3 regions of the Streptomyces sp. NPDC058525 genome follow, and region 2 is predicted to be linked to each of the others. Evidence: riboswitches for the same ligand, from Rfam matches in the RefSeq annotation. Region 2 holds a riboswitch; each other region holds the start of a gene.
What was found. Region 2 has a riboswitch for cobalamin ahead of ACFWP3_RS12375 (prenyltransferase/squalene oxidase repeat-containing protein). Riboswitches for the same ligand answer to the same signal wherever they lie in the genome.

Region 1: another riboswitch for cobalamin. It lies ahead of ACFWP3_RS01425 (ribonucleoside triphosphate reductase); the one in region 2 lies ahead of ACFWP3_RS12375 (prenyltransferase/squalene oxidase repeat-containing protein).
Region 3: another riboswitch for cobalamin. It lies ahead of metE (5-methyltetrahydropteroyltriglutamate--homocysteine S-methyltransferase); the one in region 2 lies ahead of ACFWP3_RS12375 (prenyltransferase/squalene oxidase repeat-containing protein).

Annotation. Positions count from the first base shown of each region.
Region 1 is NZ_JBHXNP010000002.1:27,950-32,813, reverse strand. It holds gene ACFWP3_RS01435 (DUF5937 family protein) at 1-140, opposite strand, end outside; gene ACFWP3_RS01430 (MFS transporter) at 240-1,571, shown strand; cobalamin riboswitch at 1,623-1,769, shown strand; gene ACFWP3_RS01425 (ribonucleoside triphosphate reductase) at 1,810-3,597, shown strand; gene ACFWP3_RS01420 (anaerobic ribonucleoside-triphosphate reductase activating protein) at 3,594-4,184, shown strand; gene ACFWP3_RS01415 (tetratricopeptide repeat protein) at 4,188-4,864, opposite strand, start outside.
Region 2 is NZ_JBHXNP010000019.1:22,264-27,127, forward strand. It holds gene ACFWP3_RS12375 (prenyltransferase/squalene oxidase repeat-containing protein) at 1-2,682, opposite strand, end outside; cobalamin riboswitch at 2,790-2,929, opposite strand; cobalamin riboswitch at 2,995-3,133, shown strand; gene ACFWP3_RS12380 (hypothetical protein) at 3,242-4,651, shown strand; gene ACFWP3_RS12385 (enoyl-CoA hydratase) at 4,745-4,864, opposite strand, start outside.
Region 3 is NZ_JBHXNP010000084.1:14,579-19,442, reverse strand. It holds partial or broken gene ACFWP3_RS30915 (NAD-dependent epimerase/dehydratase family protein) at 1-600, opposite strand, end outside; gene metE (5-methyltetrahydropteroyltriglutamate--homocysteine S-methyltransferase) at 779-3,103, opposite strand; cobalamin riboswitch at 3,268-3,488, opposite strand; gene ACFWP3_RS30905 (short-chain fatty acyl-CoA regulator family protein) at 3,729-4,864, shown strand, end outside.

The DNA of each region.
Region 1 (4,864 bases), on a different contig from region 2:
TCCCCGGCCCAGCCGGCGAGCTGCGGATGGTGGCCGGGTTCGGCCAGTACGTGCAGCATCGCGGTCAGCTCGGCCAGCGGGGAGGCGGCGAACCGCAGTTGCCCGGACCGCAGACCGCTGATGTCGATCCTCAAGGTCACCCCCTCATCATCACCGACCGGCCGGGCGGCGGCGGAACCGATTGACGGACACCGTCAACCGACGCGGCCGGTCCGGCGGCCGCACGCAGGGTGGGCGCCATGGCAACCACCACCACCCTCAAGGTCCGTCCCCGCGCCCTCGTCCGCGCCTCCGGAGGCCCCCGCTACGCCGTCGCGCTCGCCGTGGACGCGCTCGGCACCGGCCTGCTCAGGCCCTTCCTGCTGATCTACGGCGTGCTGGTGCTGAAGCTGTCCGCGCCGGCCACCGGCATCGCCATGACCGTCGGCGTCGTCGTGGGCCTGGTGTGCATGCCTGCGGTGGGCCGGTGGCTGGACCGCGGGGCACGCAGCGCGGTCGTGGCCGCGTCGATGCTGGTGCGGGTCCTGGGCGTGGCGCTGCTGCTGGCCACACCGGCGGGGTACGTCTGGCCGTTCGCGACGGCGGCCCTCTTCCTCGGGATCGGCAACCAGGCGTGGCCGGCCGCCCATGCGGCGCTCGTGGCCACGGTCGCCCACGGCCGGGAACGCGACGCCGCCCTCGCGGCCGGCCGCGCCCTGCGCAACGCCGGGCTGGGCGTGGGCGCGCTCCTCGCCACCGTCTGCCTGGCCGGCGGCGCCGCGGCCTTGCAGGTGCTGGCGGCCGTCACCGGGCTCGCCTATCTCACCGCGGCGGCCTTGGCGTGGTCGGTCCGGCTGCGCGCGCGGCCGGCCGCCGCCCAGGCCGGCGAAGGCGAAGGCGAAGGCGAAGGCGAGGGCGAAGGCCAGGGAGAGTGCGAGGGCGACGCCGGGCCCGCACCGCGGATTTGTGCGCTGCTCGCCGCCAACGTGGTCTACGTCTTCTGCCTCAACATCCCCGAAATCGCGCTCCCGCTGGTCCTGCTGACACAGCTGCACGCATCCCCGGTGTGGTCGGCGGCCATCTTCGTGGCCAACACGGTGCTGGTGGTCGCCCTACAGGTTCCGGTCACCGTCCTGCTGTCCCGCTTCCCCCGGCGGACCGTGCTGGCGCTGGCCGGCATCGTGCTCGCCGCGTCCTACCTCGGCTTCCTCGCGGCCACCTCGGCGGGACACGGCTGGGGCGCCCCGGCCGTCGCCGCGGTGTCCGTGCTCTGCACCCTCGGCGAGATCGTCTACGCCGGCAGCGCCACCGCGCTCGTCACCGCCCTGGCCCCGCCCCGGCTCCTGGGACGCACCCTCGCCCGCTTCGAACTCTCCTCGGGCTTCGGCCTCGCCGTCTCCCCGGCGGTCATCACCGCGCTCGCCCCGCACGGCCCGACCGCCCTGTGGGGCAGCCTGGCCGCCGCGACGCTCCTGTCCGCGGGCGCCGTCGCCACCGAGAAGGACCGGCAGACGCCCGTACGGTCCCGGACCGGCGTGAGCGTGCAGCCGGGTCCGTCGGCCCGGGCGGCAGGACCTTCGGCCCGTCCGTAGAGCCGAAGGTCACCCAATATGTTGTGCTGGCGTGTCGCCAGGACCCCCAGATGTAGTGTTGCCGCTGTCGGTTCGGCAGGCATTTCCGAAGCCCGCCGAGACAACAGGGAACCCGGTGCGAATCCGGGGCTGCCCCGCAACGGTGAGCGACCGCACGACGGTTGGAGCCCGATACCTGCCGGCACCTCGCGCGCATGTCCGCGTGATGGGGTCTCTACCGCCTCGTGGGAGGGCTGACGTGACACAGATCAACGCCGTGGACTCGGTGACCGAATACCTGGACCGCAGCGACTGGCGGGTCAACGCCAACGCGAACCAGGGCTACTCGCTGGGCGGGCTCATCCTGAACACCGCCGGGAAGGTCGTCGCCAACTACTGGCTCGACCAGGTGTACACCCCCGCCATCGGGCGTGCCCACCGCGACGGCGACTTCCACATCCACGACCTGGACATGCTCGCCGGCTACTGCGCGGGCTGGTCCCTGCGCACCCTGCTCGCCGAGGGTTTCAACGGCGTCCCCGGCCAGATCGACTCGGCCCCGCCCCGGCACTTCTCCTCGGCGGCCGGGCAGATCGTCAACTTCCTCGGCACCCTGCAGAACGAATGGGCCGGCGCCCAGGCGTTCAGCTCCTTCGACACCTACATGGCCCCCTTCGTGCGCAAGGACGCCATGACGTACGAGCGTGTGTACCAGTGCATGCAGGAGATGGTGCACAACCTCAACGTGCCCTCGCGCTGGGGCACCCAGACCCCCTTCACCAACCTCACCTTCGACTGGACCTGCCCCGCCGACCTGCGCGAGCAGGTACCGGTCATCGGCGGCGAGGAGATGGGCTTCACCTACGGCGAGCTGCAGGCCGAGATGGACCTGATCAACCGTGCCTACATCGAGGTCATGACCGCCGGGGACGCGACCGGGCGGGTCTTCACCTTCCCGATCCCCACGTACAACATCACCAAGGACTTCCCCTGGGAGAGCGAGAACGCCGGACGGCTCTTCGCGATGACCGCGAAGTACGGGCTGCCGTACTTCCAGAACTTCATCAACTCCGACCTCGAACCCGGCCAGATCCGCTCGATGTGCTGCCGTCTGCAACTCGACCTCACCCAGCTGCTCAAGCGCGGCAACGGCCTGTTCGGCAGCGCGGAGCAGACCGGCTCCCTCGGTGTGGTCACCGTCAACTGCGCCCGCCTGGGCCACTTGTACGCGGGTGACGAGCAGGGCCTGCTCGACGCCCTGGACCGGTTGCTGGAGCTCGCCCGGGACAGCCTGGAGACCAAGCGGATCACCGTGCAGGACCTGATCGACGGCGGCCTGTTCCCGTACACCAAGCGCTACCTCGGCACCCTGCGCAACCACTTCTCCACCATCGGCGTGAACGGCGTCAACGAGATGGTCCGCAACTTCACGCACGACGCGCACGACATCACCGCGCCCGAGGGGCACGCGCTCGCCCTGCGCCTCCTGGACCACGTCCGGGCCCGGATGGTCGAGTTCCAGGAGCAGACCGGCCACCTCTACAACCTGGAGGCCACCCCCGCCGAGGGCACCACCTACCGCTTCGCGAAGGAGGACCGCCGCCGCTTCCCCGGCATCCTGCAGGCCGGCACCCCCGAGAACCCGTACTACACCAACTCCTCCCAGCTGCCCGTCGGCTTCACCGACGACCCCTTCGAGGCACTGGAGCGACAGGACGAACTGCAGACCAGGTACACCGGTGGGACCGTACTCCACCTCTACATGTCGGAACGCGTCTCGACCGCCGAAGCCTGCCGCAGCCTGGTGCGCCGTTCCCTGGAGAGGTTCTCGCTGCCCTACCTCACCGTGACTCCCACCTTCTCCATCTGCCCCGAGCACGGCTACCTGGCCGGCGAGCACGCCACCTGCCCGACCTGCGACGGGGACTGCGAGGTGTGGACCCGCGTCATGGGCTACCACCGTCCGGTGGCCTCGTTCAACATCGGCAAGAAGGGCGAGCACGCCGAGCGCACCCACTTCCAGGAGAAGGCGTCGGCCCCGGCGTGATCCGGATCGGCGGCTGGTCCCGGCTCTCCACCTGCGACTGGCCCGGCAAACTGGTCACGACCGTCTTCTGCCAGGGCTGCCCCTGGAGATGCGGCTACTGCCACAACCCGGAGCTGCTCGACCCGCGCGGGCCGACCGAGGTGCGGTGGGAGACGGTCACGGCCCACCTCGAACGCCGTCGGGGCCTGCTGGACGGAGTCGTCTTCTCCGGCGGCGAACCGCTGCTCCAGCCGAACCTCGTCGAGGCGATGCGCGCGGTGCGGGCCCTGGGCCACGGCGTGGGCCTGCACACCGGCGGCGGCTACCCGCGCCGTTTCGCGCAGGTGCTCGACGAGGGCCTGGTGGACTGGGTCGGCTTCGACATCAAGGCCGCCCCCGAGTCCTACGCCCGCGTCACGGGGGTGCGGGGCAGCGCGAAACCCGCCCTGCGCAGCCTCCGCCTCCTCCTCGACGCAGGGGTCCCGCACCAGCTGCGCACGACGGTCGACCCGGCGCTGCTCGACGACGGGGACGTCGCCGACCTGGAGTCGTGGCTGGCCGGGCACGGGCTCCACGATCACGTACGGCAGGAGGCGCGTGCCGTGTGAGGTTCAGCGGGCGAACCTCGACCGCAGGGCGTCCCGGGTGGCCACGTACCCTTCAAGGTCGCCGGCGAAGGCCGCGGCGTCCTTCGACGCCAGGGCCCGCTGGATCCGGATTCCCTCGTCCGCGGTGTTCAGGGCCTCCTGGACGCGGCCCAGCCGGCCCAGCTGTACTCCGAGGTTGACGAGCGCGCGGGCCAGGCTGTGCTCGTACGTCGAAGGGAGTTCGCCGGCCAGGCGGCGGTAGATGTCCACGGCCAGCCGGGAGGCACCGGCGGCCTCTTCCGCGCGGCCGAGCGTGGCCAGCCGGTTGCCCAGGTTGTTCAGCGCCTTGCCCAGCTCGTCCTGGTGCAGGGTGTTGCCGGTGGCGGCCAGGCCGCTGTGGATGCGTACGGCTTCTTCCGTGGCGGCCAGCGCCTGCTCCGGCCGGTCGACCGCGGCGAGTCGGTTCCCGAGGTTGGACAGGGCGCTGGCGAGGTGGCCCTCGTGCACGGCGGGCTGGGCCTCGGCCAGTTCGCGCCAGAGGCTGACCGCCTGCTCGGTGGCGTCCAGGGCCTCCGCGGGATGGTCCGTGTTCCACAGGTAGACGCCGAAGGCGGTCAGCGCGCGGGCGAGGGAGGGCCGGTAGGCGTCCGGGTTCGCTTCGGCCAGCCGGCGGCGGATGCCCACGGCCAGGGCGGCGGCGC
Region 2 (4,864 bases):
GCCGGTGGCGGCGAGGCCGCCGCCCGAACCGGAGCCGGTCCCGCCGGTGTCCTCGCCCGGGGTCACGATGACGGGCGCGGAGGGCGAGCCGGAGGGCTGGACCGAACTGCTGGGGACGGGCTGCGGGGTGGTGCCGTCCAGGCTGCGCCGGAGGGTGCCGAAGGAGATCCCGGTGGCCCCGCCCACGGCCTGCGTGGAGGCGCGGACGTCGGAGCCGGGCTGGCCGCCCTTGGCGACGTTGAACCCGCCGTCGGTGTTCTGCTGCGCTGCGAGGAACGCGCGGGCCTTGGCGATGCGCTCCGTGTACTTCGCGCGGTCCAGGGACATGCCCTGTACGGCCAGCGCGGCCGAGTTGACCGAGTTGCCGGAGGCGCCGGGGAAGCCGCCGTCCTCCTTCTGCCGGCTCGCCAGCCAGGCGAGCGCCTTGTCCACCGCGGCCTGCGAGGCGGCGTCCGGCAGCAGGTCCAGGGCCATCGCGGCCATGGCGGTGGAGTCCACCTCGGCCTGGCTGGGCTCGCCGATCAGGCTGGGCCAGGCACCCGAGGGCTCCTGGAGGCTCTTCAGGTAGGCGATCGGCTCTCCCGCGGCGGCCGTCTCGCCCGCGCGGACCTGGGCGATGACGCCGAGGGACTGGGAGAAGACGGACGTGGCGTTGGTGTAGGCGCCCTTGTCGGCGCAGGAGCGGTCCGGCTTCGGGGACTTGGCCGGGCAGACGGCCTTGGCGAGTTCGGCGATCAGGTTCTGGCCGCCGAAGTTCCGGGGGTCGCGGCCCACGGCCTCCGCGAGGACGGCCGTCTTGCCGATGGAGCCGCCGCCCGCGTACTTCGTACCGATCCGGGTCCAGTCGTGGACGCCGCGGCCCTTGCCGTCCTTGCCGCCCTTGTCGAGGAAGTCGACGATGTTGCGCAGGGCGGTGTTGTCCTCGCCGGTGGCGGCGAGCGCGTAGGCGCCGTCGATGGTCAGGCCGTAGTCGGCGAAGCCGCTGCCGGGGCTGTTCTCGTAGTACCGGCCCAGGACCAGGCGGGTCCGGTCGGTGAGGTAGGCCGAGCCCTTCTTCAGGTCGGGCCCCTCACCGGGCACGGGCTGTGTGGGGTCCGGGGACGGCTGCGTCGGGTCCGGGGACGGCTTCGGCGGGACGGGCTTCTTCGTGGTGAGCGCCACGAGGTCCGTCTTGGCGCCGGCGATGGTGGCCGCGGTGGTGGCCATCAGCACCGGGTTGGTCTCCGGCTCCTCGAACGGGAAGGGGCCGTCGGGCATCAGCTGCTCCCTGGACAGCCAGGAGACGGCGGCGTCGGCGAACAGCGGGTCACCGAGCGCGCGCATGGCCTGGGCGCCCACGCCGGTGGCGAAGGCGCTGCCGACCGTGGTGTACGAGGCGGCCGGCAGGGACCCGGTCGGGAACTGGGCCGTCTTCAGGTACGCGCGGCCCTTGGCCACGGCCGCGTCGTGGCCGCCGGCCCGCTTGAGGGCCAGGGACATCAGCCCGGTGGAGGCCGCGTCGCTGTCGCACCATTCCCCGGCGCGCAGCAGCATGCCGCTGAAGCCGCCGTCCTCGCACTGGAAGGCGGTCAGCCGGTTCACGGCGTCCGCGGGCGGTGTCACCCCGCCGTTCAGCAGGGCGATCACGGCCAGGGCCTGGCCCTCGGCCTGGTACGGGGTGCGGAAGTCGCCCTTGGTGAGGCAGCCGGGGACCGGCTCGGGGGCGTCGGCTCCGCTGGTGCAGACGTACTTCACGAGGTCGCCGAGCAGGTCGCGTCCGCCGAAGGCGCGGGGGTCCTTGCCGGTGGCCTCGGCGACGAGCGCGAGGCGGGCCGCGGCGGTGGCGTCGGGGGCCTGGTCCTTGCCGGCCGGGTAGGCGTACGCCTCCGTGTGCGCGGGGGTGGCGAGGAAGGCGGCGGCCTTCTGGGCGGCGGGGCTCTTGGGGTCGGTCGCGGCCAGGGCGTAGACCACCTCGGTGGTCGCGAGGTAGTCCGGGTCGGTGGAGTCAGCCTTGAGGACGCGCTCGCCGTCGATCAGCCTGCCGGTCAGCCAGCGGGTGGCGGCGGGGAGGTCGACCGCGCCCGGCGGTACCTCCGGCGGCTTCGGGCCGGTGGGGTCGGGCGAGGGGCCCGCGCCGCCGGCCCGCACGTCGTCGGGGGAGAAGGTGGGCTTGCCGGAGGTGCCGCCGACATCGGTCCCGCCGAAGACCCAGGCGTCCACGTCGCCGGGCTTCGGGTTGCGGGCCTGGGCGCCGAACGAGCTGTAGGTCCACTTCTTCTCGCCCGGCGAGGCGTGCCAGTACGACCAGTAGGCGGTGGCCTGCGGGGTGAGGACGCAGTCCTCCTTGTCCGGAGTGGGGTACTTCACCCCGGAGTTGAAGGCGCCGAAGCCGATGCGGCACACGAAGGCGTCACCGTCGTGCTCGGTGCCGTCCAGGCCGAACCCGGCCGTCCGCAGCAGCTCGTAGCCCGTGGTGGGCGTGGTGTCGCAGCCCCGCTCGACCTTGCCGCCGAACGGGCCGAAGTCGACGGCGACGACCGCGCCGGTGGTGGCCGTGCACTGCTCGATGGGGTCGGCGTTGGCGGCGGTCGGCACCGTGAGGAACGCCACTCCCGCACCGAGCGTCAGGAAGGCCGCGGTCGCCAGGGACAGCAGCCGCCGTCTGGTGTGCGTATGCCGTTCATCCTGCTGTTCGGTCCCCACCGCGGCCCCTCGTCTCTGCCGGGCGGGTTCGCAGCGTGGCGACGCGCCCCCGCACGACTGCGCCGTGAGGAGGCGGTGACGACCACGCCGTAGTCCGCGACGGCGCTCTTCGTACTGTGATCCGCTCCAGGTGATCCGGCTCGCCCGGGACGGTGCCGGGCCTACGGTTGCGGGTCAGCGCCGGAATTCGACCGGCTTCCCCTGGTGCTGAGTGCTTATCAGCCGGAGTGCAACACGGATCCGTGCGGACCGTCAAGGTGGTGTCCGTCTCACTGCCCGGGGGTCTCCAGCGCCCCTCGATCCGGCTGCTGGCGGACCCTTGATCACTCGGGTAGCGTCCAGGGCTGCCACATGGGGGAACCTGGTGAGAATCCGGGGCTGACGCGCAGCGGTGTGGGACGGCGGGGGCCGTTCCCGAGCCCGAATGCCCATACGGCAACGCACACAGAGAAGCCGTACCACGCGCTGCGGACGGCGGCCTCAGCCATGCCCGCCCGCGTCCGAACAGGGCCGGTGGAGCCAAGGCCCGGCCGGCGTCCGCCGATTCCAGGAGCAGGCCATGTCCCGTCCCCGTACCTCCCGCCGCCTCGCGCTCGCCGTGCCCGCGGCGCTCGGCGCCTTCGCCCTCACCGCGCTGCCCGCGTTCGCGACCTCGACGCCCGCGCAGATCGCCACCTCCAAGACGAACGGCGTCGCCTACCTCAAGTCCCTCCAGGCGGCGGACGGTTCGTACGCCGGTGCCGGACTGTCCAACGAGTGGGCGTTCAGCGCCTTCGCCGCGGCCGGTACGGCCGTCGTCGACGTGGCCCCGGGCGGTGACACGACGAAGAACGCCCGGACCGTCTACCGCAACCTGCTCTCGACGCCCGGCTGGCCGTCCGCCACCCCCGTGGTCACCGACTACGAGCGCGGCACGCTGAACGCGTACGCGGCGGGCATCGACCCGGCGCGCGTCTCGGACTCGAGGAACCTCATAGCCAACGTCTACTCCTACTGGCAGACCGCCGAGGCGGGCTACTTCGGCCCGTCCGGCAACTTCAACGGCACCGTCTTCGCGGCGCTCTCGCTCGGCGGCGCCAAGACGCAGGCCGGCGGCACGCGGATCCCGCAGGCGCTGACCGACTCGATGGTCGCCCGGATCCGGGCCAACCAGCACAACGACGGCGGCTGGACCTTCAGCAAGGCCGAGGGCAACCCCACCGCGCTGGCCGCCCAGGGCGACGTGGACATGACCGGAGCGGCGATGGCCGCCCTGTGCGTCTCGGGCGTCCCCAACACCGACCCCGACGTGGTCCAGGGCAAGAACTTCCTCAAGGGCAGGCTCGCCACCACCGGCGCGTTCAACTCCCTCTACGGGGTCAACACCAGCTCCAACGGCTGGGGCGTCGCCGGGCTCAACGCCTGCGGCATCAACCCGCAGACCGGCGACTTCCTGACCCCCTCCGGCAAGACCCCGATCGACTTCCTGATCGCCAACCAGTTCAACCCGGCGGGCGGCTTCAAGTACAAGCCGGCCGACACCACCCCGACCGCCTACGCCTCCATCGACGCCCTGCGCGCCGTGGTCGGCGGCGGGTTCACGACGGCCCCGCCGGTCCCGGTCACCCCGGGCGCCCCGCAGTGGGTCTCCGCGGGCTCCTTCACCGCCGGCACCGCCACCAAGCTGGCCCTCACCGTCGACGACGGCGCCGGCGGCCTGAAGGTCTGCTCCGTCGCCTTCACCCCGACCGGTACGACGACCACGCTCGGCGACGTCCTGAACGCCGCGGCCGGCGGGGCCACTCCGGCCGGCTGCGTCACGAGCGTGACCCCCTCCTCGGGAACCGGCACCATCACCGCCGTCAACGGCAAGGCCAACAGCGGCTCGAACACCTGGAAGGTCAGCGTCGACGGCTCCGCCTTCGCCGGCGCCGCCCGCAACAAGGTGATCAACGTGGGCGACACCATCGCCCTGCGCTGGGGCGCCTGATCCGGCGGGGTGCGGGGCCCTTCCCTCCGGGGAGGGCCCCGCACCTGTCCGCACCGGCGACCGGACCCGCGGCCCCCGGACCCGCCCGCGGCCTCAGCCGTGCGTGAAGTGCGCCGGGCGCTTGTCCACGAAGGCGGTCATGCCCTCCTTCTGATCGGCGGTCGCGAACACCGCGTGGAACAGCCGCCGTTCGAAGCGGACGCCCTCGGTGAG
Region 3 (4,864 bases), on a different contig from region 2:
TCGCGCCACCAGTCCACGGTCGCCGCGACCTGCTCCTCGAGGGGAGTGGCCCGGAGCGCGAAGGCGGCCTCGTAGGCACTCGAATCGACCACGAACGGATGGTCGAACCGGTAGCGGATCTCCTTGAGTTCGCGGAGCAGCAGGGAGAAGAGCCCGCCCACGGCCGGCGGCGTACCCGCGCACCGCGGCCGGCGCCGTTCCCGCCCGGGCGGCCAGCCGGCCGGCCATCTCCCGGACCGAGAGCGCGGGCTCCGTCGGGACGTGCCAGGGCCGTCCCCAGGCCCGCTCCTCGCCCGCGACCTCGGCCAGCGCCCCGGCCACGTCGGGCAGATAGGTCCAGCTGTGCGGGGCGTCCGGATCCCCGAGCACGGAGACCGGCTTGCCGCGCAGCAGCGGGGGCACGACCCGTGCGGCCAGGTGGCCGCCGTCGGTGACGCCGGGCCCGAAGAAGTCCGAGGCCCGCACCTCGACCGCCCTGATGCGGCCCTGCTCGTGCAGCGGCCGCGCCTGCTCCCAGGCCGCCGCCCGCACCCGCCCCTTGGGGCCGGTCGCCGCGAGCGGCAGCCCCTCGGTCAGCGGGCCGTCCACCGGGCCGTACCCCTACGACAACGTGGACGACTTGAGAACTCACCCGCGCACACGAGCGCGAGCGGCGGACCGCACGGCCCGGGGGCCCGGGTACGACGGGCGGGTGCGGGGTGGCACATCCCCGCGCCCGCCCCGCGCCCGCGCCCGTACCCGCCCGTGCCCGTCAGGGCCGACGCGGGCCCGCCCGGTCTCAGTTCGCCGCGATCTCCGTACGGACCTGCTGCGCGGCCTCGACGAGGTGCTCCAGGGAGGCCTTCGTCTCGGGCCAGCCGCGGGTCTTCAGCCCGCAGTCCGGGTTGACCCACAAACGCTCGGCCGGGATGGCCTCGAGCCCCTTGCGCAGCAGGGCCGCCGCCTCCTCGGCGGAGGGGATGCGCGGGGAGTGGATGTCCCAGACGCCCGGGCCGACCTCGCGGGGGTATCCGGCACCGGCGAGCTCGTCGGCCACCTGCATGTGGGAGCGGGCCGCCTCCAGGCTGATGACGTCGGCGTCGAGGGCCTCGATGGCCTCGACGATGTCGCCGAACTCCGCGTAGCACATGTGGGTGTGGATCTGGGTGTCCGGCCGGACACCGCTGGTGGAGAGACGGAAGGACTCCGTCGCCCAGGCCAGGTACGCGGCGTGGTCGGCCGCCCGCAGCGGCAGCGTCTCGCGCAGGGCGGGCTCGTCGACCTGGATCACCGAAGTACCGGCGGCCTCCAGGTCGTTCACCTCGTCGCGCAAGGCGAGCGCGACCTGCCGGGCGGTGTCGCCGAGCGGCTGGTCGTCGCGTACGAAGGACCAGGCGAGCATGGTGACGGGGCCGGTCAGCATGCCCTTGACCGGCTTGGCCGTCTGCGACTGCGCGTACGTCGTCCAGCGCACGGTCATCGGCTCCGGACGAGAGATGTCCCCGGCCAGGACCGGCGGCCGCACGTAGCGGGTGCCGTAGGACTGGACCCAGCCGTGCTGAGTGGCCAGGTATCCGGTGAGCTGCTCCGCGAAGTACTGGACCATGTCGTTGCGTTCGGGCTCGCCGTGCACGAGGACGTCGATGCCGGTCTTCTCCTGGAAGGAGAGCACCTCGCGGATCTCGGCCTCGATGCGGCTCTCGTAGCCGGCTTCGTCGAGCCGCCCGGCGCGCAGGTCGGCGCGGGCGGTGCGCAGTTCGGCGGTCTGCGGGAAGGAGCCGATGGTCGTCGTGGGCAGCAGCGGCAGCCCCAGGTGGGCCCGCTGGGCCGCCGCACGCTGCTCGTACGGCTGGGAGCGGCGGCCGTCGGTGTCGGTGACGGCCGCGGTCCGGGCCCGTACGGCCGGGTCGTGGGTGATCGCGGAGTTCGCACGGGAGGCCAGGTCGGCGCGGTTGGCGGCGAGTTCGGCCGCGATGGCTCCGGTGCCCCGGGCGAGGCCGCGGGCGAGGGTGGTGATCTCGGCGGTCTTCTGGCGGGCGAAGGCCAGCCAGCGGCGGATCTGCGGGTCGATGTCCCGTTCGGCGCCCGCGTCCAGCGGTACGTGGAGCAGGGAGCAGGACGCGGCGACGTCGACGCGGTCGGCGAGGCCGAGCAGGGTGCCGAGGGTGGTGAGGGACTTCTCGTAGTCGTTGATCCAGATGTTGCGGCCGTTGACCACGCCCGCGACCAGGCGCTTGCCGGGGAGTCCGCCCACCGCCGCGAGGTCGTCGAGGTTGGCGGCCGCCCGCTCGGTGAAGTCGAGCGCGAGTCCTTCCACGGGGGCCTTGGCCAGCACGGGCAGGGCCTCGCCGAGCCGGTCGAAGTACGAGGCGACCAGCAGCTTGGGCCGCTCGGCTTGGTCGAGTCCGCCGAGCTCGCGGTAGGCCCGTGCGGCGACGCCCAGTTCGGCCGGGGAGCGGTCCGCCACGAGGGCGGGTTCGTCCAGCTGGACCCATTCGGCTCCGGCGGCGCGCAGGTTGGCGAGGACCTGGGCGTACACGGGCAGCAGCCGGTCGAGCAGGGTGATCGGCTGGAAGTCCTCGGCCACGCCGGGGGCGGGCTTGGCGAGCAGCAGGTAGGTGACCGGTCCGACGAGCACCGGGCGGGCCTTCAGGCCGAGGGCCAGGGCTTCCTTCAGTTCGGCGACCTGCCGGGTGGAGTCGGCGGTGAAGCGGGTGTCGGGCCCGAGTTCCGGCACCAGGTAGTGGTAGTTGGTGTCGAACCACTTGGTCATCTCCAGCGGCGCCACGTCCTGGGTGCCGCGAGCCATGGCGAAGTAGCCGTCGAGGGCGTCGGCGGCGACCGCGGCGCGGTGGCGGGCGGGGACGGCGCCGACCATGACGCTGGTGTCGAGGACGTGGTCGTAGTACGAGAAGTCGCCGGTGGGGACCTCGGTGATGCCGGCGTCGGCCAGCCGGCCCCAGTTGGTCCGGCGCAGGAGTGCGGCGGTCTCGTGGAGGGCTTCGGCGCTGACGCGGCCCTTCCAGTAGCCCTCGATGGCCTTCTTCAGTTCACGGTTCTGCCCCTGGCGGGGGTAGCCGTACACGGTGGCCTCTACGGCCGCGGTCGCGGACTCGGTTGTCACGGAACTCTCCTTCGCGAGCTTGTCTCCATGAGTCCCGGTGGCGGGACGTGGAGCGCGAAGGGGTCACGGACCTGACGGTCCGCCGGGGCGCGATGCGCCGCTGCTGCCGTCGAGATCTGTTCGCCGACCCGCCCACGAGGTCACCGGGATGTCCGCGCACGGCTGTGCGTGCGCGGGCAACGGGCAGGTCTTCGGACTTGCGGGCACGTCTGCCGTTGGGGCAGACACCTACTGGCCGTCGCTTCCCAGACCCGTCCGGGTCCAGTGCGTATGACGGCGGTCGTTCCCGCTCACCGCTGCGGGGCAGTCCCGGATTCCCACCGGGTTCCCTCTTACGACGCATCCCGTCTGGCGGACGGGGCGAACCAGCTGCTGTCGATCAGCGTATGCGCAGGTCCTGGAGGACCGGTACAGCGGCTCACATGCCGGACGGTGACATGGGACACGGCGCCCCCTTGCCAAGACCGTCATCGTCCCCGTGGACCGCTCGTCCGCGGCCGGTGAAGAGGCACGCATGCCAAGTTCTGCGAATCCCAGGAGGTGTTTTTGCCAAGTTTGCAAAGACCTGCGGCGCCGGGATCCCGCGTAGGGTTGCGGCGTCCCGGTCACACGGAGGGGGAGCGCGGTGGGCAAGACGTACGCGGGGGCCAGACTGCGGCGGCTGCGCGAGGAGCGCCGGATGAGCCAGGCCGAGCTGGCGCGCGTCCTCGCGATCTCGCCGAGCTACCTGAACCAGATGGAACACGACTCGCGGCCGCTCACCGTGCCCGTGCTGCTGCGGCTGACCGAGGCCTTCGGCGTCGATCCCGGCTTCTTCTCGGAGCGCGACACCAGCCGGCTGCTGGCCGACCTGCGCGAGGCCCTCGCCACCGAGGTCGCCGAGGCCCGGGTGTCCCCGTCGGACCTGGCGGAGCTGGCCACCCGGATGCCCGCCGTCGCCGGGGTGCTGCTGGACCTCGGCCGGCGCTCCCAGCTGCTCGCCGAGCGGCTCGCCGGGGACGCGGACGGCCGGGACGGCGCGGCGGAGGGGCCGCGCTCGCCGCACGAGGAGATCCGCGAGTTCTTCTACCGGCGGCAGAACTACCTCCACGACACCGATCTCGCCGCCGAGTCGCTGGCCCGCGAGATCGGGATCCGCCCGGGGGACGTCGTACGCGCCCTGTCGGCGCGGCTCCTGGACCGGCACGGGGTGCGCCTCGCGGCCGATTCGGACCGGCTGCACCACTACGACGCGACGAGCCGGGTCCTGCACGTGTCGAGCCGGCTGCGGCCGGGCCAGCAGGCCTTCCGGATGGCCACCCAGCTGGCGCTGCTGGAGTACGGGCAGGAGCTCGACCGGCTGGCGGCCGAGGACTTCCCGGCGGACTCCCCCGCCCACGCCCTGGCCCGGATCGGCATCGCCAACTACTTCGCCGCCGCGCTGATCCTCCCGTACGGCGCCTTCCACACGGCCGCCGAGGAGTTCCGCTACGACATCGAGCGGCTCACGGACCGCTTCGGCCTCGGCTACGAGACCGTCTGCCACCGGCTGAGCACCCTGCAACGCCCCCGGCTGCGCGGGGTGCCCTTCTCCTTCGTACGGGTCGACCGGGCGGGCAACATGTCCAAGCGACAGTCGGCGACCGGATTCCACTTCTCCCGCGCCGGCGGCACCTGCCCGCTGTGGAACGTGTACGAGGCCTTCGCCGCGCCCGGCCGCATCCACGTGCAGGTCGCCGCCATGCCCGACGGACAGCGCCATCTGTGGACCGCCCGCGCCGT